2 regions of the Clostridium sp. X genome follow, and region 2 is predicted to be linked to the other one. Evidence: a T-box and tRNA genes for the amino acid it is inferred to sense, from the RefSeq annotation. Region 2 holds a T-box; the other holds one or more tRNA genes.
What was found. A T-box is a leader RNA that pairs with one kind of tRNA and senses whether it is charged. The one in region 2 lies ahead of pheS (phenylalanine--tRNA ligase subunit alpha), so its partner is inferred to be a tRNA-Phe.

Region 1: it encodes a tRNA-Phe, which carries the amino acid that the T-box ahead of pheS (phenylalanine--tRNA ligase subunit alpha) is inferred to sense. The anticodon was not compared.

Annotation. Positions count from the first base shown of each region.
Region 1 covers NZ_CM146912.1:1,081,548-1,096,936, forward strand. The annotation lists gene ACX0KU_RS05580 (ATP-binding protein) at 1-72, shown strand, start outside; gene ACX0KU_RS05585 (CheR family methyltransferase) at 93-1,238, shown strand; gene ACX0KU_RS05590 (PaaI family thioesterase) at 1,258-1,701, shown strand; gene ACX0KU_RS05595 (hypothetical protein) at 1,832-2,509, shown strand; gene ACX0KU_RS05600 (lysostaphin resistance A-like protein) at 2,687-3,589, shown strand; rRNA gene ACX0KU_RS05605 (16S ribosomal RNA) at 4,028-5,536, shown strand; rRNA gene ACX0KU_RS05610 (23S ribosomal RNA) at 5,762-8,666, shown strand; rRNA gene rrf (5S ribosomal RNA) at 8,747-8,863, shown strand; tRNA gene ACX0KU_RS05620 (tRNA-Phe) at 8,871-8,946, shown strand; rRNA gene rrf (5S ribosomal RNA) at 9,292-9,408, shown strand; tRNA gene ACX0KU_RS05630 (tRNA-Lys) at 9,414-9,489, shown strand; gene ACX0KU_RS05635 (peptidylprolyl isomerase) at 9,644-10,387, shown strand; rRNA gene ACX0KU_RS05640 (16S ribosomal RNA) at 10,811-12,319, shown strand; rRNA gene ACX0KU_RS05645 (23S ribosomal RNA) at 12,545-15,389, shown strand, end outside.
Region 2 covers NZ_CM146912.1:2,286,793-2,302,181, reverse strand. The annotation lists gene ACX0KU_RS11525 (glycosyltransferase) at 34-1,077, opposite strand; gene ACX0KU_RS11520 (glycosyltransferase family protein) at 1,085-2,023, opposite strand; gene ACX0KU_RS11515 (hypothetical protein) at 2,087-2,989, opposite strand; gene ACX0KU_RS11510 (hypothetical protein) at 3,124-3,492, opposite strand; gene ACX0KU_RS11505 (hypothetical protein) at 3,702-4,469, shown strand; gene ACX0KU_RS11500 (glycosyltransferase) at 4,569-5,489, opposite strand; gene ACX0KU_RS11495 (glycosyltransferase family 2 protein) at 5,588-6,508, opposite strand; gene ACX0KU_RS11490 (putative Se/S carrier protein) at 6,575-6,844, opposite strand; gene ACX0KU_RS11485 (aminotransferase class V-fold PLP-dependent enzyme) at 6,980-8,125, opposite strand; gene ACX0KU_RS11480 (hypothetical protein) at 8,179-8,610, opposite strand; gene ACX0KU_RS11475 (cell division protein ZapA) at 8,783-9,376, opposite strand; gene pheT (phenylalanine--tRNA ligase subunit beta) at 9,457-11,838, opposite strand; gene pheS (phenylalanine--tRNA ligase subunit alpha) at 11,866-12,885, opposite strand; T-box leader at 12,939-13,163, opposite strand; gene ACX0KU_RS11460 (TrmH family RNA methyltransferase) at 13,239-14,024, opposite strand; gene ACX0KU_RS11455 (potassium channel family protein) at 14,046-14,705, opposite strand; gene ACX0KU_RS11450 (TrkH family potassium uptake protein) at 14,717-15,389, opposite strand, start outside.

The DNA.
Region 1 (15,389 bases), 1.2 Mb from region 2:
TACATATCAAAACCTGTAGATTATGATATTTTTTTAAGATTAGTAAAAGCATGGATAAGCAAAAAAGGATAGATATAGTATGAGGAGTATAAATGGGGATTAGCATTTATTCTATAAAAGACAAAGTTAAACATATTAAGGTAAGTGGAGAATTATATGAAAAGGAAGAAATAACACAATTGATAGAAATACTTAACGCTATTGAAGATGGAGAACTCCAAATAACTTTTGTAGATGCTTCAATTTTACCAGTTCAAGTTATTCAGAAACTAATAATTATTCAGAAACTTAGAAAATGTAATGTTTATGTTGTTAAGCCATATTTATATTCTTATATGTACAAGCTGGGTATACAGTGCCGTCTTATAAATAAAAAGGCTGATAGGCAACAAAATGATTTAATAAAAATCAGGTTTAGTACCTTAGAATTAGATAAGCTAGAAATAGCTGATTTTCTGAAGAAAATAAATAGTAAATATGGATATGATTATACTGACTATCAGATTGATAGCATTACACGAAGAATAAAAATATCTATGTTAAGAGAAAATGAAATTAATTTCTATAAGTTTCAAGAGAAGGTATTAGAAGACTACAGAATTTTTGAACAGTTATTTCTTGACTTTTCTATTAACACTACTAAGTTTTTTAGAGACCCTGAAGTTTTTGCAGCATTAAAGGATAAAGTATTTCCACATTTGAGTATATACCCACATATTAGAATATGGTGTGTTGGGTGTTCAACAGGAGAGGAACCCTATTCTTTAGCGATTTTATTAAAAGAGGCAGGATTATTAGATAAAACTCAAATTTATGCTACAGATATTAATCCTTATGTTATAGAAGAAGCAAAAAATGGATTATATTCTATTAGGAATATTGAAGAAGGAATTAGGAATTATAGGAGAGCGTCAGGGACAGCTATGCTAACTAACTATTTTAAATTAGAGGAGCAATATGTAAAAGTTAATGAGGATTTAAAGAAAAATATTCTCTTTTTTCAACATAGTCTTTTAAGTAATGCTGTTATTAGTGAAGTTCAATTAATACTATGCAGAAATGTATTAATGTACTTTAATCCTAGTTTACAAAAAAACGTAATTAAGGATTTATATAAATCTTTAGATAAGTGCGGATTTTTAGTGCTAGAAAAAAGTGGTGCTATGATTCAGAATAATGGATATGAATATTTTAATAAATATGATGACTTAAATAAGATTTATAGAAGGAAAGAGTAATTAAAGAGGAGATGTATATATGAAAAGATATACAGATTTTGAAAGTATAATAGAAGATATATTGGGAGGGATTAAACCTGGGACAATTAATTGTATAGATTTTATGAAGCCAAGATTAATTGAATATATACCAGGAAAAAGTTTAACTATGGCTTTCCCAGTTTTAGAGGAATTTCTGAATCCGATTAGAAGTATGCAGGGAGGATTTATAACTGCTACTTTTGATAATACATTTGGTTCCATTTGTCATTATGAAACTAAAGGACAGCCAATGGCAACTATCGATATAAGCACTACATATCAAAGACCAATATTCATGGGAGACGAGCTTATAATTACTGTTTGGATAAAGTCCATGGGTAAAACTGTTATTCATATGGTGGGAGAAGGTCGAAACAAAGAAGGCAAGTTAGTCGCTACAGCAACTACTAATTTTATACTTTTAAACAATAAAAATAGATAGGACTGTGGTTATGTAGGTTTGTTAAAAGTAGAATTAAAAATAAAGAGCGTAAAACTATTTATAGAAAATATAGATAGTTTTGCGCTTTATTTATTTTGAATATACAAGAACAAATGCTTGGAATGAAGGTGTGATAATAGCTCTTTTCTCTGGTATAAGTGTAGCACTTTTCGTAGTAACATTAGTATTTGCATTTCATTCATTTAGAAATGAGATTTATGAAGATAGAGGGTATTTGACATTTACAATACCTATAAGCGGAAGGGAAATTGTTATTTCAAAGCTGATAACAACGATAATTTGGTTTGCTATAGCAAGTATTATTTCATTTATCTTTATTAATATTTTTATTAAGGTGTTATTTGACCAAAATATGATGAAGGCAATTGATGCGTATATTAATACAAAGGCGGTTGCCCTTATGTCAGTTTTGTTTAGCTTAGTAAACTTAATAATGTTGCTTTTAATGATATACTTTTCTATAACTATTACAAGGGTAGCGTTTAAAAGAAAGAAGCTTAGTAAGGCTTTAGGGTTTGTAATATTTATAGTACTAAATATTATAATATTTTATATCCAGCATGAAATAAGCTCTATTTTTCCTCAAACTATAAGCTTTCATTTTGATTTCCTTAAGAATAGTGCTCAGCTTAACGGAGAATATATGAATATTGATGAACAAGCGATGATATCTATAAGGAATTCAAGCTTAGATGTGAATATAGCAGCTGTAGTATATAGTATAGCAGTATATATAGGATTATTTCTTGGAACTGGGTATTTAATAGATAATAGTATAGATATATAGAAATGTTTTGATTAGGAAATTTATATTTAGTATTTGTAAAAGTGATTGTACTTTAAAAAGTATAATCACTTTTTTGCAATAAAAATAATGAAAGTATATATAAACATAAAGATTAATATTATAGTTGTAGAATACAGACTTTTAATTTTAAATAAAAGGCGGGGAGGGGAAAAGTTGATGAGATTGTTTACCAATAAAAATAAAGAAATAAGATCGGGATTTAAGATAGCTTTAGTTACTATTTTGTATACAATACTTAGTGTTACATTAGGGAGTTTTCTCTTAAGTATAATATACAGTATTGCAAACATACGTAATCCTATAGAGAGTAAAAAGATAGAAGAATATCTCTATAGTACAGAAGTAGGAGTTTTCTTATTACAATTGTTTGGTTTTATAGTTATGCTAATGAGTATGTTTATTGTATTAAGAATTATAGAAAACAAAAGATTTAAGAACATTGGATTTAACTCTATTAAAGAGAATGCAAAAGGATTATTAATGGGACTTATCTTAGGGTCAGGATCAATGACTGTAATTTTTATGGTTTTATTAATTTCAAGAAATATAACATTAAAAGAGTCATTAATGAATCCTAACTTTACAAGTAATGCTTTATGGGGAATAGCATTATATATTATTGTTGCATTAAATGAAGAGATTTTATGTAGAGGATATATACAAACGACTTTGAATCAAATGGGAAAACCATGGTTATCTGCAATTATAACTTCTGTTACATTTTCAGCTTTACACTTAGGTAATCCTAATGTAAAAACTATTGGTTTATTAAATATATTTCTAGTAGGATTATTATTTTCTTATATGTATATTAAAACTAAAAGTCTCTGGATGCCTATAGGGTATCATTTCACATGGAATTACTTCCAAGGGAATGTATTTGGTTTTCCTGTAAGTGGGACGACTCAATCTAAAGGAGTATATAATATTGAGATAGTAAGAGAAAATATATTAACCGGTGGTAGTTTTGGACCAGAAGCAGGTATACTTGCTACTATAGTTATAATGATAGGTGCAATCATAGTGTGGAAAGTGGCGAGCTATAAGAAAATTGCATAGCGATTTTCTTATAGCTCGTATACATTGCCAGGAGTATCAATATAAGGAAAACATACATTATAAAAGAAAATGAAAGTATATATGATTTAATTTGAGTTTAACAAAAGATTGAGCAAAATACAAACAAGTTATTCTGATAAGATATTCCTTGTCGCTTGGAGAGAGCAAAGAAAAAACAAACACTAATAATAAGTGACTAGTTCTTAAACAGAAGTTTATAAAGTAGTTGATTAAGTATTAGAGTTTAGTAGTTTAAGAGTTCTCAAAACAAGATGACATCAACTAAAAAAAGTTGTTGACAAAACACTTTGAAGTTGATACAATGAATAAGCTGTCGAGAGATGGCGAAGAAAACTTGGTCTTTGAAAATTAAACAGAAATTAAGGTAAATAAAATGCCAGTCAAAAACTTTAAGTAATGAGTAACAGATTAAACTTTTAAATTGAGAGTTTGATCCTGGCTCAGGACGAACGCTGGCGGCGTGCCTAACACATGCAAGTCGAGCGATGAAGTTCCTTCGGGAACGGATTAGCGGCGGACGGGTGAGTAACACGTGGGTAACCTGCCTCAAAGAGGGGGATAGCCTCCCGAAAGGGAGATTAATACCGCATAACATTATTTTTTCGCATGAGAAGATAATCAAAGGAGCAATCCGCTTTGAGATGGACCCGCGGCGCATTAGCTAGTTGGTGAGGTAACGGCTCACCAAGGCGACGATGCGTAGCCGACCTGAGAGGGTGATCGGCCACATTGGAACTGAGACACGGTCCAGACTCCTACGGGAGGCAGCAGTGGGGAATATTGCGCAATGGGGGAAACCCTGACGCAGCAACGCCGCGTGAGTGATGAAGGTCTTCGGATTGTAAAGCTCTGTCTTTGGGGACGATAATGACGGTACCCAAGGAGGAAGCCACGGCTAACTACGTGCCAGCAGCCGCGGTAATACGTAGGTGGCAAGCGTTGTCCGGATTTACTGGGCGTAAAGAGTATGTAGGCGGATATTTAAGTCAGATGTGAAATTCCCGGGCTTAACCTGGGCGCTGCATTTGAAACTGGGTATCTAGAGTGCGGGAGAGGAAAGTGGAATTCCTAGTGTAGCGGTGAAATGCGTAGAGATTAGGAAGAACACCAGTGGCGAAGGCGACTTTCTGGACCGTAACTGACGCTGAGATACGAAAGCGTGGGGAGCAAACAGGATTAGATACCCTGGTAGTCCACGCCGTAAACGATGAATACTAGGTGTCGGGGGGTACCACCCTCGGTGCCGCAGCAAACGCAATAAGTATTCCGCCTGGGGAGTACGGTCGCAAGATTAAAACTCAAAGGAATTGACGGGGACCCGCACAAGCAGCGGAGCATGTGGTTTAATTCGAAGCAACGCGAAGAACCTTACCTAGACTTGACATCTCCTGAATTACTCGTAACAGAGGAAGCCCTTCGGGGCAGGAAGACAGGTGGTGCATGGTTGTCGTCAGCTCGTGTCGTGAGATGTTGGGTTAAGTCCCGCAACGAGCGCAACCCTTATCGTTAGTTGCTACCATTAAGTTGAGCACTCTAGCGAGACTGCCTGGGTTAACCAGGAGGAAGGTGGGGATGACGTCAAATCATCATGCCCCTTATGTCTAGGGCTACACACGTGCTACAATGGCCGGTACAACGAGAAGCAAACCCGCGAGGGGGAGCCAAACTAAAAAACCGGTCCCAGTTCGGATTGTAGGCTGAAACTCGCCTACATGAAGTTGGAGTTGCTAGTAATCGCGAATCAGAATGTCGCGGTGAATACGTTCCCGGGTCTTGTACACACCGCCCGTCACACCATGAGAGCCGGTAACACCCGAAGCCTGTGAGGTAACCGCAAGGAGCCAGCAGTCGAAGGTGGGATTGGTGATTGGGGTGAAGTCGTAACAAGGTAGCCGTAGGAGAACCTGCGGCTGGATCACCTCCTTTCTAGGGAGAAATGAAAGCTCACAGCTTTCATAGACTGGAAATAATTTATCCTTAATTCTGTTTAATTTTGAAAGACTAATGTCTTTCATTAATTGTTCTTTGAAAATTGCACAGTGAATATTAAGAAATCTACTATAACTAAGTAATTAGTTTTAGTAATAAATCTCACTCAGTATATCTGAGGAGTGAAGTCTTGTATAACATTTATGTTTACAAGCGTCTAACGATCAAGTTAGAAAGGGCGCACGGTGAATGCCCTGGCACTAGGAGCCGAAGAAGGACGCGATAAGCTGCGATAAGCTACGAGTAGGCGCACACAGCCTGTGATTCGTAGATTTCCGAATGGGGAAACCCACATGATAAACATCATGTACTATATACTGAATTCATAGGTATATAGAGGTACACTCTGGGAACTGAAACATCTAAGTACCAGAAGGAAGAGAAAGAAAAATCGATTCCCTCAGTAGCGGCGAGCGAAAGGGGAAGAGCCCAAACCAGAAACTTTGTTTCTGGGGTTGCGGATAGATCATAACGCTTCAATCTTTTTAGTCGAAGAGAACTGGAAAGTTCTGTCGTAGAAGGTAATAACCCTGTAGGCAAAAAGAAGAGAGAAGTAGATCTACTCCAGAGTACCACGAGACACGTGAAACCTTGTGGGAAGCTGGGAGGACCATCTCCCAAGGCTAAATACTACCTAGTGACCGATAGTGAAGCAGTACCGTGAGGGAAAGGTGAAAAGAACCCCGGAAGGGGAGTGAAATAGAACCTGAAACCGTGTGCCTACAATCGGTCGGAGCACGTTAATGTGTGACGGCGTACTTTTTGTAGAACGGGCCAGCGAGTTACGATATGTAGCAAGGTTAAGCACCTACGGTGCGGAGCCGAAGGGAAACCGAGTCTGAACAGGGCAACTAGTTGCATATCGTAGACCCGAAACCGGGTGATCTATCCATGGCCAGGATGAAGCGGAAGTAAAATTCCGTGGAGGTCCGAACCACGTTGGTGTTGAAAAACCATGGGATGAGCTGTGGATAGCGGAGAAATTCCAATCGAACTCGGAGATAGCTGGTTCTCCTCGAAATAGCTTTAGGGCTAGCGTCGGGTAATTAAGTAGTGGAGGTAGAGCACTGAATGGGCTAGGGGCTGACAACAGTTACTGAACCCTATCAAACTCCGAATGCCACATACTGGTACCCCGGCAGTCAGACTACGAATGATAAGATCCGTGGTCAAAAGGGAAACAGCCCAGACCATCAGCTAAGGTCCCAAAGTGTAAGTTAAGTGGGAAAGGATGTGGGATTTCTAAGACAACTAGGATGTTGGCTTAGAAGCAGCCACTCATTTAAAGAGTGCGTAATAGCTCACTAGTCGAGAGATCCCGCGCCGAAGATGTAACGGGGCTAAAACTTACCACCGAAGCTATGGATGTGTACTACGTACACGTGGTAGAGGAGCTTTCTGCACAGGTAGAAGCCATATCGTAAGGAGTGGTGGACAGTGCAGAAGTGAGAATGCTGGCATAAGTAGCGAGAAACAGGTGAGAATCCTGTTGGCCGAATATCTAAGGTTTCCTGGGGAAGGCTCGTCCTCCCAGGGTTAGTCGGGACCTAAGCCGAGGCCGAAAGGCGTAGGTGATGGACAACTGGTTGATATTCCAGTACCACCAAAATGCGTTTGACAAATGGGATGACGCAGGAGGATAGGATGTGCGCACTATTGGATGTGCGTCTAAGCACTTAGGATGTTGAGTAGGCAAATCCGCTCAATTTAAGTCTGAGGTGTGATGGGGAGCCCTATGGGCGAAGTATCTGATTCCACGCTGCCAAGAAAAGTCTCTATGGAGCAAATTGGTGCCCGTACCGCAAACCGACACAGGTAGATGAGGAGAGAATCCTAAGGCCGTCGGAAGAATTGCTGCTAAGGAACTCGGCAAATTAACCCCGTAACTTCGGGAGAAGGGGTGCCTCCGAGAGGAGGCCGCAGTGAACAGGCCCAAGCAACTGTTTATCAAAAACACAGGTCTCTGCTAAAGCGTAAGCTGATGTATAGGGGCTGACGCCTGCCCGGTGCTGGAAGGTTAAGGGGAATGCTTAGCGCAAGCGAAGGTATGAACTTAAGCCCCAGTAAACGGCGGCCGTAACTATAACGGTCCTAAGGTAGCGAAATTCCTTGTCGGGTAAGTTCCGACCCGCACGAATGGCGTAATGATTTGGGCACTGTCTCGGCAGCAAATCCGGTGAAATTGAAGTGCAAGTGAAGATGCTTGCTACCCGCGGTTGGACGGAAAGACCCCGTAGAGCTTTACTGTAGCTTAGCATTGCATTTCGGTATTGTCTGTACAGGATAGGTGGGAGACTAAGAAGCGAGAGCGTCAGCTTTCGTGGAGTCGTCCTTGGGATACCACCCTGACAGTACTGGAATTCTAACTGGCGGCCATGAATCTGGTCACAGGACATTGCTAGGTGGGCAGTTTGACTGGGGCGGTCGCCTCCTAAAAGGTAACGGAGGCGCTCAAAGGTTCCCTCAGCGCGGTCGGAAATCGCGCGTAGAGTGTAAAGGCAGAAGGGAGCCTGACTGCGACACATACAGGTGGAGCAGGGACGAAAGTCGGACTTAGTGATCCGGTGGTTCTGTATGGAAGGGCCATCGCTCAACGGATAAAAGCTACCTCGGGGATAACAGGCTGATCTCCCCCAAGAGTCCACATCGACGGGGAGGTTTGGCACCTCGATGTCGGCTCGTCGCATCCTGGGGCTGTAGTCGGTCCCAAGGGTTGGGCTGTTCGCCCATTAAAGCGGCACGCGAGCTGGGTTCAGAACGTCGTGAGACAGTTCGGTCCCTATCCGCCGTGGGCGTAGGAAATTTGAGAGGAGCTGTCCTTAGTACGAGAGGACCGGGATGGACTGACCTCTGGTGCACCAGTTGTTTCGCCAGAAGCACAGCTGGGTAGCTATGTCGGGAAGGGATAAACGCTGAAAGCATCTAAGCGTGAAGCCCACCTCAAGATTAGATTTCCCATAGCGTAAGCTAGTAAGATCCCTGGAAGACTACCAGGTTGATAGGTTAGGGGTGTAAGTGCAGTAATGTACTCAGCTGACTAATACTAATAGATCGAGGACTTGATCTAAATATTAAATTCACTGTGCAATTTTGAGAGAACAAAATTCTTTCAATGACACTCATTCAATTAATTTGGATGTTAGGTCATCTGGTGATTATGGCGTGAAGGATACACCCGTACCCATCCCGAACACGATGGTTAAGCTTCACAGCGCCGATGGTACTGCACTGGAGACGGTGTGGAAGAGTAGGACATCGCCAGGTTTAATATGGCTCGATAGCTCAGTCGGTAGAGCAGAGGACTGAAAATCCTCGTGTCCCTGGTTCGATTCCTGGTCGAGCCACCAGGAAAACTCTAATTGCGTACGCAATTAGAGTTTTTTTATTTGCTTAAATTACTTATCATTAATATGATAGTAATATTAATAGTGTTATCTAGCTTAGATTAAATACAGATTATAAGTGTTAATACAAAGAAATTAATTATTTCATATATATTAAAATTTAAATATAAAAAATGTGTTGACAAGTTATAATATGGCTGATATAATAGCTATTGTGCTTAGAGATAAGTAGAAAACTTCTCAGTACAACTGATGAGTACTAAAATTCTTAAGGACAAGGAAACTCGCTCAACTGATATTGAGGAGTAACCGACCATCACAAAATCGAAGATTTTGGATGTCAGGTCATCTGGTGATTATGGCGTGAAGGATACACCCGTACCCATCCCGAACACGATGGTTAAGCTTCACAGCGCCGATGGTACTGCACTGGAGACGGTGTGGAAGAGTAGGACATCGCCAGGTTATATGATCCACTAGCTCAGTCGGTAGAGCACTTGACTTTTAATCAAGTTGTCCGGAGTTCGATTCTCCGGTGGATCACCAAAACGCACTTCATATGAAGTGCGTTTTTTATTTTACTACTAAATAATTATTTCATTAATATAGTGTTTTAAAAAGTATTACGTATACAAACCTTTGTATGTTATTATAGATTGGTAAGCTTTAGGCTTTCAAATATCTTTAAAGGAGTTTATGTATGAATAACAAAATATTAGCTAAAGTTAATGGAAGAGAAATAACAGAACATGAAGTTGAAGCTTCAATTGGGAAGTTTCCTAGAGACAAACAAGCATATTTGTCTACAGAACAAGGTAAAAGACATTTAGTTGAGCAATTAGTTTCATTTGAGTTGTTTTATAACTATGGAAAGGATAATGGCCTAGATAAATCAGAAGAATTTATGGAAAGGTTAGAAATGTTAAGAAGAGAAGCACTTACTCAAATGGCTATAGATAAAGTGATTTCTGAAGTGAGTGTGACAGATAAAGAAGCAGAAGAGTATTATAAAGCTAATAAGGATATGTTTAATGCTGGAGGTAAAGTATCAGCAAGTCATATTCTTGTAGATTCAGAAGAAGTAGCTAATGAAGTAGCTGAAAAGATAAAAGGTGGATTATCATTTAAAGATGCAGCAGCAGAATATTCGACTTGCCCATCAAGTGCTGAAGGCGGGAACCTAGGACAATTTGGTAGAGGACAAATGGTTCCAGAATTTGAAGATGCAGCATTTTCTTTAGAAATAGGTGCATTAAGTGAACCAGTAAAAACTCAATTTGGATACCACTTAATAGTAGTAAATGATAAAGTAGAGACAGAAGTGCCTTCTTTTGATAAAGTAAAGGATATGCTGAAAGCTCAACTATTACAAGAAAAACAAAATAATAAATATATGTCTTTTGCAGAAGAATTAAAAAGTAAGTATTCAGTAGAAATAAAATAATGATATAGATTATATAAAAAAGGAGAATATGATAGATTATATTCTCCTTTTTTATATAATCTATCATATTCTCCTTAAGAAATAAGTTACTATAATCATATACTTTACCAGGAGTGTCTTGTACCGTAAAATTGAATAAAGTATGTGATAAGTAAAGTATAAATGATATAACATTGTATAATAGGCTTTTCATAAGAACATAATATATTTTATTTTGATAAGATATTCCTTGTCGCTTCGAGAGAGCGAAGAAAAAACAATTTCAACTAAGAAAAGGTTGTTGACAAAACAACTTAAAGTTGATACAATAACTAAGCTGTCGAAAGGCAGTAAAGAAAACTTGGTCTTTGAAAATTAAACAGAAATTAAGGTGAATAAAATGCCAGTCAAAAACTTTAAGTAATGAGTAACAGATTAAACTTTTAAATTGAGAGTTTGATCCTGGCTCAGGACGAACGCTGGCGGCGTGCCTAACACATGCAAGTCGAGCGATGAAGTTCCTTCGGGAACGGATTAGCGGCGGACGGGTGAGTAACACGTGGGTAACCTGCCTCAAAGAGGGGGATAGCCTCCCGAAAGGGAGATTAATACCGCATAACATTATTTTTTCGCATGAGAAGATAATCAAAGGAGCAATCCGCTTTGAGATGGACCCGCGGCGCATTAGCTAGTTGGTGAGGTAACGGCTCACCAAGGCGACGATGCGTAGCCGACCTGAGAGGGTGATCGGCCACATTGGAACTGAGACACGGTCCAGACTCCTACGGGAGGCAGCAGTGGGGAATATTGCGCAATGGGGGAAACCCTGACGCAGCAACGCCGCGTGAGTGATGAAGGTCTTCGGATTGTAAAGCTCTGTCTTTGGGGACGATAATGACGGTACCCAAGGAGGAAGCCACGGCTAACTACGTGCCAGCAGCCGCGGTAATACGTAGGTGGCAAGCGTTGTCCGGATTTACTGGGCGTAAAGAGTATGTAGGCGGATATTTAAGTCAGATGTGAAATTCCCGGGCTTAACCTGGGCGCTGCATTTGAAACTGGGTATCTAGAGTGCGGGAGAGGAAAGTGGAATTCCTAGTGTAGCGGTGAAATGCGTAGAGATTAGGAAGAACACCAGTGGCGAAGGCGACTTTCTGGACCGTAACTGACGCTGAGATACGAAAGCGTGGGGAGCAAACAGGATTAGATACCCTGGTAGTCCACGCCGTAAACGATGAATACTAGGTGTCGGGGGGTACCACCCTCGGTGCCGCAGCAAACGCAATAAGTATTCCGCCTGGGGAGTACGGTCGCAAGATTAAAACTCAAAGGAATTGACGGGGACCCGCACAAGCAGCGGAGCATGTGGTTTAATTCGAAGCAACGCGAAGAACCTTACCTAGACTTGACATCTCCTGAATTACTCGTAACAGAGGAAGCCCTTCGGGGCAGGAAGACAGGTGGTGCATGGTTGTCGTCAGCTCGTGTCGTGAGATGTTGGGTTAAGTCCCGCAACGAGCGCAACCCTTATCGTTAGTTGCTACCATTAAGTTGAGCACTCTAGCGAGACTGCCTGGGTTAACCAGGAGGAAGGTGGGGATGACGTCAAATCATCATGCCCCTTATGTCTAGGGCTACACACGTGCTACAATGGCCGGTACAACGAGAAGCAAACCCGCGAGGGGGAGCCAAACTAAAAAACCGGTCCCAGTTCGGATTGTAGGCTGAAACTCGCCTACATGAAGTTGGAGTTGCTAGTAATCGCGAATCAGAATGTCGCGGTGAATACGTTCCCGGGTCTTGTACACACCGCCCGTCACACCATGAGAGCCGGTAACACCCGAAGCCTGTGAGGTAACCGCAAGGAGCCAGCAGTCGAAGGTGGGATTGGTGATTGGGGTGAAGTCGTAACAAGGTAGCCGTAGGAGAACCTGCGGCTGGATCACCTCCTTTCTAGGGAGAAATGAAAGCTCACAGCTTTCATAGACTGGAAATAATTTATCCTTAATTCTGTTTAATTTTGAAAGACTAATGTCTTTCATTAATTGTTCTTTGAAAATTGCACAGTGAATATTAAGAAATCTACTATAACTAAGTAATTAGTTTTAGTAATAAATCTCACTCAGTATATCTGAGGAGTGAAGTCTTGTATAACATTTATGTTTACAAGCGTCTAACGATCAAGTTAGAAAGGGCGCACGGTGAATGCCCTGGCACTAGGAGCCGAAGAAGGACGCGATAAGCTGCGATAAGCTACGAGTAGGCGCACACAGCCTGTGATTCGTAGATTTCCGAATGGGGAAACCCACATGATAAACATCATGTACTATATACTGAATTCATAGGTATATAGAGGTACACTCTGGGAACTGAAACATCTAAGTACCAGAAGGAAGAGAAAGAAAAATCGATTCCCTCAGTAGCGGCGAGCGAAAGGGGAAGAGCCCAAACCAGAAACTTTGTTTCTGGGGTTGCGGATAGATCATAACGCTTCAATCTTTTTAGTCGAAGAGAACTGGAAAGTTCTGTCGTAGAAGGTAATAACCCTGTAGGCAAAAAGAAGAGAGAAGTAGATCTACTCCAGAGTACCACGAGACACGTGAAACCTTGTGGGAAGCTGGGAGGACCATCTCCCAAGGCTAAATACTACCTAGTGACCGATAGTGAAGCAGTACCGTGAGGGAAAGGTGAAAAGAACCCCGGAAGGGGAGTGAAATAGAACCTGAAACCGTGTGCCTACAATCGGTCGGAGCACGTTAATGTGTGACGGCGTACTTTTTGTAGAACGGGCCAGCGAGTTACGATATGTAGCAAGGTTAAGCACCTACGGTGCGGAGCCGAAGGGAAACCGAGTCTGAACAGGGCAACTAGTTGCATATCGTAGACCCGAAACCGGGTGATCTATCCATGGCCAGGATGAAGCGGAAGTAAAATTCCGTGGAGGTCCGAACCACGTTGGTGTTGAAAAACCATGGGATGAGCTGTGGATAGCGGAGAAATTCCAATCGAACTCGGAGATAGCTGGTTCTCCTCGAAATAGCTTTAGGGCTAGCGTCGGGTAATTAAGTAGTGGAGGTAGAGCACTGAATGGGCTAGGGGCTGACAACAGTTACTGAACCCTATCAAACTCCGAATGCCACATACTGGTACCCCGGCAGTCAGACTACGAATGATAAGATCCGTGGTCAAAAGGGAAACAGCCCAGACCATCAGCTAAGGTCCCAAAGTGTAAGTTAAGTGGGAAAGGATGTGGGATTTCTAAGACAACTAGGATGTTGGCTTAGAAGCAGCCACTCATTTAAAGAGTGCGTAATAGCTCACTAGTCGAGAGATCCCGCGCCGAAGATGTAACGGGGCTAAAACTTACCACCGAAGCTATGGATGTGTACTACGTACACGTGGTAGAGGAGCTTTCTGCACAGGTAGAAGCCATATCGTAAGGAGTGGTGGACAGTGCAGAAGTGAGAATGCTGGCATAAGTAGCGAGAAACAGGTGAGAATCCTGTTGGCCGAATATCTAAGGTTTCCTGGGGAAGGCTCGTCCTCCCAGGGTTAGTCGGGACCTAAGCCGAGGCCGAAAGGCGTAGGTGATGGACAACTGGTTGATATTCCAGTACCACCAAAATGCGTTTGACAAATGGGATGACGCAGGAGGATAGGATGTGCGCACTATTGGATGTGCGTCTAAGCACTTAGGATGTTGAGTAGGCAAATCCGCTCAATTTAAGTCTGAGGTGTGATGGGGAGCCCTATGGGCGAAGTATCTGATTCCACGCTGCCAAGAAAAGTCTCTATGGAGCAAATTGGTGCCCGTACCGCAAACCGACACAGGTAGATGAGGAGAGAATCCTAAGGCCGTCGGAAGAATTGCTGCTAAGGAACTCGGCAAATTAACCCCGTAACTTCGGGAGAAGGGGTGCCTCCGAGAGGAGGCCGCAGTGAACAGGCCCAAGCAACTGTTTATCAAAAACACAGGTCTCTGCTAAAGCGTAAGCTGATGTATAGGGGCTGACGCCTGCCCGGTGCTGGAAGGTTAAGGGGAATGCTTAGCGCAAGCGAAGGTATGAACTTAAGCCCCAGTAAACGGCGGCCGTAACTATAACGGTCCTAAGGTAGCGAAATTCCTTGTCGGGTAAGTTCCGACCCGCACGAATGGCGTAATGATTTGGGCACTGTCTCGGCAGCAAATCCGGTGAAATTGAAGTGCAAGTGAAGATGCTTGCTACCCGCGGTTGGACGGAAAGACCCCGTAGAGCTTTACTGTAGCTTAGCATTGCATTTCGGTATTGTCTGTACAGGATAGGTGGGAGACTAAGAAGCGAGAGCGTCAGCTTTCGTGGAGTCGTCCTTGGGATACCACCCTGACAGTACTGGAATTCTAACTGGCGGCCATGAATCTGGTCACAGGACATTGCTAGGTGGGCAGTTTGACTGGGGCGGTCGCCTCCTAAAAGGTAACGGAGGCGCTCAAAGGTTCCCTCAGCGCGGTCGGAAATCGCGCGTAGAGTGTAAAGGCAGAAGGGAGCCTGACTGCGACACATACAGGTGGAGCAGGGACGAAAGTCGGACTTAGTGATCCGGTGGTTCTGTATGGAAGGGCCATCGCTCAACGGATAAAAGCTACCTCGGGGATAACAGGCTGATCTCCCCCAAGAGTCCACATCGACGGGGAGGTTTGGCACCTCGATGTCGGCTCGTCGCATCCTGGGGCTGTAGTCGGTCCCAAGGGTTGGGCTGTTCGCCCATTAAAGCGGCACGCGAGCTGGGTTCAGAACGTCGTGAGACAGTTCGGTCCCTATCCGCCGTGGGCGTAGGAAATTTGAGAGGAGCTGTCCTTAGTACGAGAGGACCGGGATGGACTGACCTCTGGTGCACCAGTTGTTTCGCCAGAAGCACAGCTGGGTAGCTATGTCGGGAAGGGATAAACGCTGAAAGCATCTAAGCGTGAAGCCCACCTCAAGATTAGATTTCCCATAGCGTAAGCTAGTAAGATCCCTGGAAGACTACCAGGTTGATAGGTTAG
Region 2 (15,389 bases):
ATAAATTGATATTTTTAGTTCACACTGTTACTACTATATATTTTTATTAATATTTCTCATTTTATTTAGTTCAACTGCTAATTCATCTAAACTGTTCTGGCAGTATATATCCTGTATTCTTAAATATTCAATAAGCTTTTTATCAGATGTTTTGTTCATAATAAAATCTATTAATATATTAGAAAAATCTTCTCCAAATTTATATATATCTTCAATTAAAAGTGCTCTTTTACAAAATAAATTTATCATTTCATTAAAATCTATAAGTTTATTAGAAAAACAATAATACCCTGAAACTAAATGAGAGATTAAATGTAAAGCTAAACCTTTACTTCCTATTGTTTTACTTAAACTATTCTCGTTTATTCTTCTTACATGTATTAAATCTTCCGTTACTATAATCTTTTTAGTCAAGTTATTTGCAAACATTCTTGACAATGCAATATAATCCTCAGCTGCTCTAAATTTTTCTCCGGGATTATATTTAATAAGATTTGAATTTTTTGAAATAGAACCAGCTAAAAATGCTTCTATCTCACCAGTGTTCATAAAGTCAAGCATTGCATTTTTAGCATAAATCTCATTAAATCTTATTCTGTCATATCCAATTCGAAAACTACCATCTTTATAAAGATTAATAATATATCTTGGAATAACTATAATTACATCATTAACTAAACGCTCTATTTTTTTAGACACTTGTTCTTTGTTTATACAAAAAATCATATCGTCATCATCTAGAATCATAGTATATTGTGTTACTATATTTTCAAAGCCTGATTTTCTAGCCCCAGCCACTCCTTTGTTTCTGTTATGCTCTATTATATTGCATATATTAAATTTTTCTTTGTTTTCTTCCAAATAATTCATAATGCCTTTTTCCTTTGTTGAACAATCATCTACTATCAATTTTGTTTGATTTGATAACTTAAAACCATTTATCAAATCACTTTTTAAAATTCCCCCTCTATTATGAGAAGTTATTAAAAGTGTTAAATCATCTAAAAATATACTGTGATCTATATTATGCTTTCTTTTAACTTTATCACTAATAATTTCTAGAACTTCTTTATTCATAATTTCATTACCTCTTATTAACTTGATTTTCCTTCAAAATATCCTGTACAGTTTTTATAAATTGAATAACACGCATTTCTGTAGAATGTTTAGAACGGACCATATTATATCCATTTTCAGTAATTTTCTCCCGTTCTTCTTCATGTTCTAAATAATACTTAGCTTTTTCTAAAAAATTATTTTCATCAATATCTACAAAATTTACTTCTGGAATAAATCCTAAGTCTTCTAGTTCTTTAAAGGTTGGTGCCAATAGTAGTGTTTTACAAGCAAGTACTTCGTAATACTTTTTTACTGGATAATTATATATTCCACCATCTGTAAAAAATATTTTAGCACGGTTTATTTCCTTTGCGTATCTTTCACCTATTAATGCATTACCTTCTTTAATATTTTTATATCCAGGATGCTTATTATAGGCAAAACCTGCTTCCTTTTGCATTACATTAAGTATTCTATTTCTTAAAGGATAATGTTCTTTGGCTATGGCTCCCATAAGTAAATAATCAATATCCTTTTTTAAACCATAATCCTTAAATACATCAATATTTACCCAATGAGGAAACCAATATACATTATATTTATAGTTAGGATAAGACTTATAAAATTTATCGCGACAAATGGAAAAAATATGCTTAATATTATTCTCAAAAAAAAACTTTTTACCGTCTTCTATCTCACGATGCAAATCTTCTACAATAATACCTAATGGTATATTGATTGTTGAAAGCCCCGTAATTTTAGGCAGCATGTGAGGACGAAAATCATTTAGTAATATAAATTCAGGTTCAAAATCTAGTTTATTTAATATATATCTTATATCAGCTGCATCATGCCATACTTTTAATTCACTATATTCAGATAATTTCATCGTAAAATAGTAATAATTTTTTGTTATCCATTGTGAATGATTTTTAGTTATGAACAGTATTTTTATCTTTTTCATTCATATAGCTCCTTTTGATAATATATCTCTAGATTAGATGCCTTTAGATTATGCTTTTCATAACTATATAAATTTACCCTTACTTAATCCTATATGCCATTGATTGTTTTTATTTTGAGCAGAATAAAAAATACAATATTCACCTTCATATATTATAAAAGAGGCTCTATATAATATATAATTATCCCAAGCATTTTTATCTATTGATGGTCTCATAATTTCTGTAGCTGGTTCAAATTCAATTTCATTTTTGCCTTTTGTATAATATAAATTCATTTTTTCAAATTTTCTATCATATAAAGGCGCAACTATCATCTCGTATCCTTTTTCTGCATGAATCACATCTATATGCCAAGGTGTATATTTTTCAATATTATCAAAGTTTATATTTATATAATCTTTTATTTCCCAACTACTGCAATCACTTCGTTCTAGATATACAATCTTATAGTCTTGATTCACTAACCACATCTTGTATTTCTCATCCTCATATAACACTGCTGGTGATAAAGCTAAGGAAATTTCATTAAAATCATCACAATTAAATACAACTTCTGGTTTGGTCCAGTTTCTCCCGAATTGAGTTATTCTTCTATAAAACTTTTCTTCTTTAGTCTTTTTATTTCTATACCTATACCAACACTCCATTGAATCTAAGTCTTCCCTATATACTAAATGAGGATCACTAAAATGCGTATCCCCATTCTTTTCAACAGAATCTAATGGATTAACTGCAAAAGGGTCTATCCAATTTATCATGTCATTAGATACTGCAATACAGGGGTTTTCATAAAAATCATTGGCATAGGGGTAAGGAGTATATGCCATCCAAAATTTATATCCATTCCATCCATTCTTAAAATAAATTACCTTTGGATGAACCGCTTGATAATTTCTATAACAGTTTAATATTTTTAAACTGTTTACTGCATTAGATATACTTTGCTCTGATAGTATTTCTTTCATAAATCTCTCCTTAATTTATTAACAGTGTTATTCCTATAATAATATTATGAAATTGATGATTATTATGTTTATTCATAAATTAAATAGTTTAATATACACGTTGATAAAAAAATATAACTAGAATAATGTTCAAATTACCTATCAGTTTTGGAAATATTTTTATTATTGAATATGCGCTTGAATACAGATTCACTTTCTCTTTCTTCCATTATCTGGTTTAGTAATATAATTTCACTTTCTTTAGCTCTACTTATATTTTCTAATTCTATAATTTTTTGCTCTTTATCTATTAAGTTTTCTTGTAAGAAAGATATATTATTCTTTAATGCTTCCTTATATTCCTGAAACTTATTATATTGTTTATATATATTTTCAATTTTTGTTTGATAAAACTTAATTTTTATTTCTTTATTTTCCAGCATATTTTGTAGCTCATCAATTTTTTGATCTTTCTGTTTAATTATTTTTTCGTACAATATTACTTTATCATCACTCTGATTCACTAAAATTTACCTTCCAATAATATTACTCTTTATATATGTTATGCAAGATACAATAATGTTTATGCCTACAATGAACCACATTATAACATTTAAAATATCAACTTAAATCTCCTATTAAAGTAATCACTCTTTTTTAAATATATTCATATCATGTATTGTAGAGATACTTATTTCTAAACATTTGTTTTTTATAAAGGAGGGTATTATTAATGTCAGAAATCTATGAAAAAAAAATATTTGATGAAATTAAGGATATAATGTCAGAAATGAATAAGATTACTGATTCAGAACTTGCTATTAGTGAAGAAGAAAAACTTCAATTAATAGAAAAGTTAGATATTGATAGCTATCAATATCCTGCACCTACACCTACACCTTCTCCATGTATGGAACCATGTCAATGTGAGATACCTTATTGCTGCAGAGTTACAATACCTGCTGAATTTGGCACTCCTGATGGACCACCTACTACTAAAGATCTTTTTTATAAAAGTAATTTGTTTTATATTATAGACAAAGAACCTTGCTCTATCACTTGTCAATGTACTGATTTACCAGATGGTTGTAGTGGCGGCTTAACAACCACTATTAAATTACATCCAGTTAGAGTAGTAGGTTGTATAAAATATGCAGCAAATGCTCAACTAACTGTAAATGGTCCAAACGCTCCTAGTACTATTTGTCACGTTGATGGTACTGGAAGCCCAGATAATTTTGAAACCCCAGATACAAATCAAAGAACACTTAAAGTGTGCTGCAATAATTGTGTACTTGTAGATCAAGTTATTGGTTATGTATCAAATCCATTTAAAGCATCTGTATATTCCGGTCAACCAATTCCTTGCACCGATATTAAAGCTTCTTTTATAGCAGGACCTACAGATTGCGTAACTGGAGCAGAAAGTAATACAGGTACAGTATTTGAATTCCAAGGTAAATTTAAAATTACAAACTGTCCAATTGAACTAACCTTCTAAAAATAAACACTATACAATACTTCTTCATTTCTATACTTAAAAGTATAGAAGGAAAATAAAAACTTAAGTCCTGCATATTATCGCATGGACTTAAGTTTTTTAAAATTGTATATTAAATTTTTCAAAGAAAAAATCATCATTATAAATACGATTTTTAAAATGCTTTTCTCTCTGGTCAAGTATTAATTCTTTATTTTTTTTTATCCTTTCAGATGCACTTAAAAAATAAGGATTCTGTTTTGCGATACTTATTGTTTTTGCAAGTCGTTCTTCTCCAAAATGAGAATATGCCATACATAACATATTATATAGTACATTTGACTTTGTAACAGTATATGGATGTTTCTTTCTAAAAAGATGTCTCACTATCACATTAGAACTTATAACTATTTTATAACCATAAAGCCAAGCTTTAAAACACAATTCTTCATCTTCTTTACCCCACACTTGAAATAGATTATTAAAACCCTCTATTTTATCAAAAGCTTCTTTTGTTATACCAAAAGTGCAACCGCAAGCTATTGGTATTTCTGATCCTTCGTTAAGCTTATCTAATAACCATTGTATGCTCAATTCTTTAGTCCAGGTCTGACCACAGCCTACTAATAAAGGGTTTGACATATCAGCAATATATGGTGCTATTAAATCAGCATTACACATTTTTAATGTATTTACAAGCTTGTCTATCCATTTATCTGGAACTTTTACATGAGCATCACAAAAAAATAAGTATTTCCCCTTAGCTGATTTTGCCCCAATATTCCTTGCTACAGCAGCTCCTACATTATTTGTTTTTATTAAAGTAACCCTTTTATAAATATTTTTACTTAAATTACTTTCTAAGAACTCTGAACTTTTATCTTCTGATTTATCATCTACTACAATAATTTCAAAGCTTAGTGAATTTTTAGATTTAATTATAGAATCTACTGTCCACTTTAAATTGCTCACTTCATTTTTGCATGGAATAATAATTGAAACATCTATTATATCTGAAGGTACAATAAAATTATTTGTCAATGCATAGACTCCTTTAAATTATTTCTCATTAATCTATCATATGAGTAAAAAATATAAGTTATTCCCTTAATAACCAATATTCCTCTTATATAAATAAATCAAAGTATTATAATATTAAATTTCTTAAAGAAAAAATCATCGTCATTAATACGTTCATTAAAATATTTTTCTCTTTGTTCAAAAATCAAATGTTGATTTTTCTTTATTTGTATTGCTGTAGCAGAAAATGAATTATAAATTTTTAAAATATTAATAATTTTAGTAATTCGTTCTTTATTAAAATGAGAGTATGCTAAGCACAAAGTATTATAAATACCATTAGAAGGATTTATTTTATAAGGATAAACATTCCTAAAAAGATGCTTTATTTTTATATTTGGATTCACTACAACTTTATATCCATAAAGCCATGCTTTAAGACATAATTCCTGATCTTCTACACCATACCCCTTAAATAAATGATGAAATCCGTATATTTTTTTAAATACTTCTTTACTAATACCAAGTGCTGCTCCACCTATAAAAGGTGTTTCAACAATACTAATAGGGTTATTTACGATCCAATTAGCTTCAAACTTATGATTCCATGTTGCACCGTAAGTTTGAATTAAAGGATTTTTTATATCTACAATTGCAGGTGCCACTAACTGGGCTTTTGAGCTCTCTAAGGTACTCACTAGAGCATCTAACCACCCATCTGGTACTTCTATATGTGCATCACAAAAAAACAAGTATTTTCCATTAGCAGACTCCACTCCTTTATTTCTCGCATTTGCAACTCCTAAACCTGTTGTTTTTATGAAAATAATATCCTTATACATATCTAAATCAGATTTTAAAAATTCTGTACTTCCATCATTCGATGCATCATCTACTACAATAATTTCAAAGCTAAGTAAATTTTTAGATTTCATTATAGAATCTATTGTCCATTTCAAGTTATTTAATTCATTTTTACAAGCAATAATTATAGACACATAGATTAAGTTTTTTTTAAAATGAAAAATATTATCTTTCAAATTATAAACTCCTCCTATCAGAAGAACAACGAGTCCATTTTCTAGACTCGTTTAATCTATCTATTATTAACTTATTAAGACATAAGTTATTTTATTATCACTTATAACTCTCCTATACATACCCTCACATAGGAGTTTATTCTTTTTTATTTCTTCCTTTACAATGTCGATATCACTTATATTGAACTTAATAGCTTTAGTACATCCTACTGAAAATTTATTTGGAGCTGATAAAAGCGCAACATCATACCCATCTTTTCTTAATTTATTATATAATAATATGGTTTGATTGTTTGAAGCAAAAATACCAATAACCTTTTCTTCATTTTTTGTCATAAAGCTCATCTCCTTATTAGAACCTTTATGAAGTATAAATTAATCCCTACCTTCTTTAATATATAATATCTAATTGGATATGAGTCTGTTACTATTATAACTTATATTCTTACTTAGTTTATTAAAAATCCCTAGTTATATAGTTTTTCTTTCATATATATCTATTAAAGACTTAATAATATTCTCCACATCATCAAAAGTATTGAAATATCCAGGACTTATTCTAATAGTGCCCATGTTATGTGTACCAATTACTCTGTGAATAAGTGGCGCACAATGATATCCCGTTCTTACTGCAATTCCTTTTTCGCTCAATAAATTACCCACTTCCGAACTATCAATATTATCTAAATTAATAGAAACTACAGCACACCTATTTTTATAATCAGTATCTCCGTAAATTTTCACATAAGAAAGCTTCATCAACTCTTCTAATAAGTATTGTACTAATTCAATTTCATGCTCTTTAATCTTATCTATACCAACCTTCTTTATAAATTTTACTCCCTCACACCAGCCAGCGATTCCTGGTGTATTTAATGTTCCACTCTCAAACCTATCTGGTAAAATTTCTGGCTGCTCCATAGATAAAGAATTGCTTCCAGTTCCCCCTTGGTTATATTCTTCTACCTGAATACCATCCTTTATATATATAGCTCCAGTTCCTTGTGGTCCATATAAACCTTTATGGCCTGGGAAAGCTAATAAATCAATATTATTTTCTATTACATCTATAGATATAACTCCAGCACTTTGAGAAGCATCTACTAAAAATAATATTCCTTCCTCCTTTGCTATTCTTCCAATGCTCTTAATATCTTGGATTGTTCCTAATACATTAGATCCATGATTTATTATTATAGCTTTGGTATTTTGCTTAATTTCTTTTTTTAAAATCTTAGTATCTACATATCCTTTATCATCAACCTCTAATAATGTAACTTCAATTCCTCTTTTACTTAAATAGCTCAGAGGTCTTAATACTGAATTATGTTCTATTACTGTACTTATAACATGATCTCCCTTTTTCAATATTCCTTTTATTCCAATATTTAAGGCCTCTGTGGCATTGCTTGTAAAAATAATGTTAAAGGGGCTTTCTATATTAAAAAGTTCACTTAATTCTACCCTCGTATCCATAATTTTAGAAGCTGCTTTCACTGCCATAGAATGAGAGCTCCTTCCTGAATTACCCGCATAGCTTTTCATACATCTTAAAACTTCATTATACACTTTCTCTGGTTTAGGAAAGCTAGTAGCTGCATTATCAAAATATATCATGAACATTATCTCCTAAAAATTAATATATAAAATATTATTCTAGTAAAAACATTTTATTTCATAAAATTTTGTATTATTATATCTTTTTCATTTATTAAACTTAATAATGAGGACATTTTAAAGTTTAAATCTATAAATAGTCTTTCATTTTGTTCTATCAACTCTTTTATTTTATTTTCATAATCATTGACTATTCTATAATAATTTTGTTCTTCTAGGCCTTTTTCAATATTAAGCATATGTAATTTATCTTCTATATCTTCTATAGATTTTTGAAGAATAATTATATATTCTTTCAATTTAGAATTTGTGTTTTTCATGGAAGAAATAATTTTGTTCTGAATTTCTAATTTATTCAAAATTTCATCTATATCCTGGTTTTTTTCATTTATAATTTTTAATAGCTTTTTATTTTCATCTATATATAGATAATGATCTATTATTTTTTCCTTAATAACTGCTTTATTTTTTTCATTGCAAAACATAATTATTCCTCCACAAAAATGAATATCTTTTCTAATATAGATTATGAGCAAAATTTAATAAATATGTCCTTACCACTCTATTTTCCTACTTTATAAAGAAAAAAGACTACCTAAAAATAATTTTAAAATTATTTTCAGGTAGTCATCTTTTTTATAGAATTTACTCTTACCACTATTTTACATTTAATAAAGGATTATCTTTTTTCTTTATCTTTACTAAATCTATTTGGTTCTCTATAAGTTTATTTTGTAAATCCATTATTTTATACTTAGATGATTGTGCTTGGAACTTTAAATCCTTGTTTTCAGCTTTAAGCTTATTCTTTTCTAGAAGATACTCATTTGATGTCTCTCTTAGTATATTTAACTCATCTCTCAATCTTCTTGCATCTTCTTCAACTTCTCTTAAGTAGTCACCATTTTTTGTACTTTCTAACTTATTTTGAAGTTCAGCATTAAATTGCTCTAAGTTTTTAATATGTTTTTTCAGATCATCAACCTGAGCTTGCAATACTCTTTCTCCCTTTTTAGCATCTTCTACTTCTCTTTTTAACTCTTCGACGTGATTGTCACTCTTGAATTTTTCATCTACTATGTTCAAAGCTGCTAAAACAGATGCATCTCCTATACTAAGCCTACTATTTTTTTTGAGCACATCAGATATTTTTTTATCTACATATCCTGCTACTTTATGTAGATACTCTTCTCTCTCATCGCCTTTTAAATTATATTCTGCGCCATTTATTTTAACCGTTACAATATTCATTTGAACACCCTCTTAGACAAAATTCAATAAATTGATTTATTTATATTTTAACATATTTTCTCAATATATGAAATAAAACTTTATCTAAGCTCTGCACCTAATTTATGTTCAAGTGCTTTTACAATTTTTTCATGAACTTTGTTTACTTCATTATCCGTTAAAGTTCTGTTATCCCCTCTATAAATAAGTGAATACGCTATACTTTTCTTTCCTTCTTCTATTTGTTTACCTTGATATACATCAAACAACTTAGCACTTTCAAGTAAATTACCACCTTGATTTTTAATTATATCTTCAATTTCTTGTGATAATACTTCTGAATTTATTATTACTGCTAAATCTCTTGTACTAGCCGGGAACTTAGGTAGAGGAGTGTATTTTTTATTAGTATTGGCATATTTAAACAATACATCTAAATTAATCTCAGCTATATAACATCTTTCTTCTACTTCATAATTATCAGATACATCTGGATGTATTTCTCCAACTATACCTAAAAATTCTTTCTTAATATATAATCCTGCAGTCTTTCCTGGATGAAAAGTTGGATTATCACTGACTCTTTGGAATTTTACATTTTTAATTCCTAAAACATCTATAATATTTTCTACTATACCTTTTAAGTCTAGATAGTCAACACCTCCATACATTCCTATGGTAGCTGTATTTCTCTCTTCTGGTAACTCAGAGGTATTCTCATTAGGTATATATACTTTTCCTATTTCAAATAATTTAACTACTTCATTGTTTCTTAAATAGTTTCTTGACAATGCTTCCATCATAGAAGGAATTGAAGTGGTTCTCATTATACTATAATCTTCCCCTAATGGATTTTTTATAGATACAGCATTTCTTATTGAACTATCTTCTGAAATTAATACCTTATCAAAAACCTTAGGACTTACAAAAGAATAGGCTATTGCCTGATTAAGTCCACTTCCTATTAAAGTATCTATTAACTTAGTTCTTAGTAATTGTGTTTCATTCTTTCCTGCTTTTGTAGGTTGTGTACTTGGAATTGTAGAAGGTACCTTATTATATCCATATATCCTTGCGATTTCCTCTGCAACATCTTCTTTTATATTAACATCACATCTAAAAGTTGGTACAGTTACTATTAGATTATCAGCTTCAATTGTAGTTTTTAAGTCTAATCTATCTAGATATTCTTTCATCTCATCCTTAGATATATTTATTCCTAAAAATTTATTAATCCAGACTGAATCTACTTTTAGTCCATGAGATTCTAATTCCTCAGGATAGATATCTATTGTACCTTCCATTACTGCTCCTGCGCCTAGTTCATCTATTAATGCACAAGCTCTATTTATAGCAACTTCTACTAAATTAGGATCTAAATCCTTCTCAAATTTTGCTGATGCTTCTGTCCTTAAGCCTAATTTTTTAGAAGATATTCTTATATTTGTTCCGTTAAAATTAGCGGATTCAAAGACAATCTCTGTGGTATCATCTTTAACTTCAGAATTAAGTCCTCCCATAATCCCAGCAAGTCCTATAGTTTTTTCTCCATCTTTAATATTTAATATTTCTGAATCTAAAGTTCTTTCTTCACCATCTAAAGTAGTGAACTTCTCTCCATCCTTTGCTCTTTCAACTACTATAACATCAGAAGTTATTTCCCTTCTATCAAAAGCGTGCATTGGTTGACCTATTTCTATCATAACAAAATTTGTTATGTCTACTATGTTATTTATAGGTCTTACTCCTGCTTCTAAAAGTCTTTCTTGCATCCATTGAGGTGATGGCATTATTTTTATATTAGTTACTTGACGAGCCATATATCTTCTGCAAAGACTATCTCTTATTTCTACTTTTATACTGTCTTCAATTCTCTTATTAGAAGATACCTTATATTCTAAACTAGGCATTCTATATTCTTTACCTAATGTAGCTGCTGTCTCTCTAGCAATACCTACTATACTTAAGCAATCTGGTCTATTTGATGTTATTTCAAAATCAATAATAGCTGTTTGCATGTTTACTATTTCTTTTATGTCTTTTCCAACAGGTGTATCTCCTGGAAGAATCATAAGCCCATGTACTGGTTCATCTCCTGCTATGCCAAGCTCTTCTTCTGAACAAAACATTCCATTTGAAACAGCACCTCTAAGTTTACCCTTCTTTATTTTAGTACCATCAGCTAAAGTTGATCCATGTAGTGCAGTTGGGACTACATCCCCTTCTTTCATGTTATTTGCAGCAGTAACTATTTGAATATGCTCTGCTTCACCAATATCAACTTGACAGATTGAAAGTCTTTCTGCCTCTGGATTGGGTTCTATTTTTAATATTTTTCCTGTAACAATTTTATCTACAACATCTCCAGTGACTATTACTTCCTCTACTTTTGAGCCTGATAAAGTTAGAGCGTCCCCTAATTCTTTCGGTGATATATTATCTATATTTATATAATCTTTAAGCCAATTAACTGGAACCTTCATTTTCTTACCTCCTGTGTATATTAATAATTAGAACTGATTTAAAAATCTCATATCACTTTCGTATAATAATCTAATATCATCAAGTTCGTATTTCTGCATTACCATTCTGTCCAATCCGAAACCAAATGCAAATCCACTATATACTTCTGGGTCTATTCCACAATTTCTAAGTACTTGAGGATGAACCATTCCACAACCTAGAATTTCAATCCATCCACTATTTTTACATACGTTACATCCATTTCCTCCACATACAAAGCAAGTGGCATCCATCTCTGCTGATGGTTCTGTAAAAGGAAAATGATGAGGTCTAAACTTAGTTTCCATTTTATCTCCAAACATTTTTTTTATAAACATCTCTAGGGTTCCCTTCAAATCAGCGAAAGTTATTCCCTTATCTATTACTAATCCTTCTATTTGATAAAATATAGGAGAATGTGTAGCATCTACTGCATCTGAACGATAAACCTTTCCTGGAGCTATCATTTTTATAGGTGGCTTTTGACTTTCCATTGTTCGTATTTGTATTGGTGATGTCTGTGTTCTTAGAACTACATCATCATTTATGTAAAAAGTGTCCTGTTCACCTCTCGCGGGGTGATCTTTAGGTATATTTAATGCTTCAAAATTATAATAATCTTTCTCTACTTCCGGACCTTCTTCTATAGAAAATCCCATTGATATAAATATATCTGTTATACTATCTAAAGTTAATTCAAGAGGATTTTTCTTACCAATAGTCTGCTTTTTTCCAGGCATTGAGATATCAATTATTTCACTCTTTAACTTTATCTCTTTTTCTTTGTTCTTCATATCACTAAGATATTTATCTATAGCTGTTTCTAGCTCTTCTCTAACTTCGTTGGCAACCTTTCCTACAATTGGTCTTTCTTCTGCGGAAAGCCCTCCCATGCCTCTTAATATTTGAGTAAGCTCTCCTTTTTTCCCAAGGTACTTTACTCTTATATTTTCAAGTTCTGTCCTACTTGATACACTCTTCAACTCTTCAAGAGCATTTAATTTTATTACTTCTAGTTTTTCTCTCATTTTTTTACTCCTTTCAAATAGTTTATAAAAATAAAAAAAACTCCCTCCCTAAAAATAGGGACGAAGTATTCCGTGTTACCACCCTTGTTAACAACAATGCTCTATTCAAACATCATCATTCTCTCATAAATTTAACGGTTTACCGCTAATTGCTACTAACTTCACAATTAGGACTCCAGAGTGAACTTCAATATACTCATTCATAAAAAAGCTTACAGTCTATGGCTTTTTCTCCCTAAAAAAATTCCTATATCTACTCTCTCCATCATAGTCTATATTATTTAATTATATTTGTTTGTAAACTTAAGTAATATTATATCTATCATGAAAAAAAATTGCAAATTTTTTTTCATTTATACTACATTTTTTTGTCTAACAGCTTCATACATCATTATGGCAGCTGAAACTGCAACATTTAATGATTCCGCTCCCCCAGGCATAGGTATCTTTACCTTTTCATCTCCTAACCTGGAAATTTCATTACTAATACCATTGCCTTCATTTCCTACAGCTATAATAGCTTTTGTCTTTAAATCAATATCATAAAAATTATTATCCGTATCTAAAGAACTTACAATAAGTTTGAATCCCATAGACTTAAGATTATTTAACAATTTCAAATCTATATCTTCTATTATCGGAATATTAAAGATTGAACCCATTGTAGATCTCAATGTCTTATCATTATAAATATCCACAGTGCCTTTTGTAGTAATTATACCTAATGCTCCGCTAGCATGGGCAGTTCTTATAATAGTTCCCATATTGCCTGGATCTTGTATTCTATCTACTAATATATAAAAACCTTCTTTATTCTGAAAATCTACTTTTCTATTTTTAACTACTGCCAAAATCCCTTGTGGAGTTACAGTTTCACATAAATCTTTAAAAATACTATCTGATACTAAATAAACTTCTGTATCTTCTTGAATCATTTTTTTAACATCAGAATTTATATACTTATCCATAACGCTTTCGCTTATAAATATATATGGTATGTTGAAGGAGGACATCAAAGCCTCCTCCACAAATCTAAATCCTTCAACAAGAAAGCTTTCTGTTTCATTTCTAAATTTCTTTTTATGTAACTTTTTTACTTCTTTTAGTATAGAATTATCTTTGCTTTGGATTATGTTCAAAAAACCACCTCTTAAATAGGTTTATTTTATTTTATTTTCAAGCTCATTTAATTCCTCTGTTCCACCGATAGCTACAATAATGTCTCCCTCATGTATAATATCTTCAGCCGTAGGAGAAATATTCACTTCATTATTTCTTTTTAACGCCATGACATTTATTCCATACTTAGTTCTCATCTTTAACTCTTGTAAAGACTTCCCTTCCCACTCGGCAGCACTTACAATTTCAGCTATGCTATAATCTGGAGATAACTCTATATAATCCAGTATATTAGTTGCAACTAAGTTATGAGCAACTCTCACACCCATATCTCTTTCTGGAAATATTACTCTATCTACTCCTAATTTCTTCAAAACCTTGGCATGTAATTCACTTTGTGCTTTTGCAAGTATCTTCTTTACACCTAAATCTTTTACTAAAAGAGCTGTCATTATACTAGCTTGAACATTAGACCCAATAGTTACTACTGCAACATCAAAATTACCTATTCCAAGTGCTCTTAAACTATGTTCGTCTGTTCCATCTGCTTGTACTGCATGTGTAACACTATCTGCTATTTCTTGAATAATTTCCTCATCAGGGTCAATTGCCATTACATCATTTCCTAATGAATATAATGTTTTTGCAATAGATAATCCAAACCTTCCAAGTCCTATAACTACAAATTGTTTCTTTTTCATCTTTTTCACCTCTACCCAACTAATATTTTAGCTTCCGGATATTTTATTACATTTCCATTTTTTCTATTTGACAATGCTAAAAATAAAGTAAGTGGACCTACTCTACCCATATACATAGTCACAGCAATTAAAAATTTACCTATATCACTTAGTTCTGGCGTAAGTCCTAAACTAAGACCTACTGTCGCAAAGGCAGATACGACCTCATATAAAATATATTCAAGGGATGCTCCTACCTCTGTAAATGATAAAATCATGGTTTCTCCTATTACAAGTGTCAAAGCAATTATAAATATAACAAAAGCCTTATACACTAGTGCCTTTTTAACGGTTCTGTTAAATAACTTAGTATCTGCATCATTTCTAATTACAGATATTACAGTCATTAAAAGTATTCCCGTGGTTGTTGTCTTTACTCCTCCAGCCGTTCCTCCAGGTGATCCTCCAATAAACATAAGAATTATAGTTAAAAAAGTTCCAGCTAAAGTCATACCCGAGGTTGAAATGGAATTAAAGCCCGCTGTTCTTGGAGTTACTGATGCAAAAAATGAAGATAGTAGCCGTCCTTTTATTGACATATTCTTCAAAGTCTCTGGATTTCTCATCTCAAATAAATACATTAAGATCCATCCACCAACTATTAAAAATACTGTCATAAATATTGCAAACTTTGAATGAGTTGAC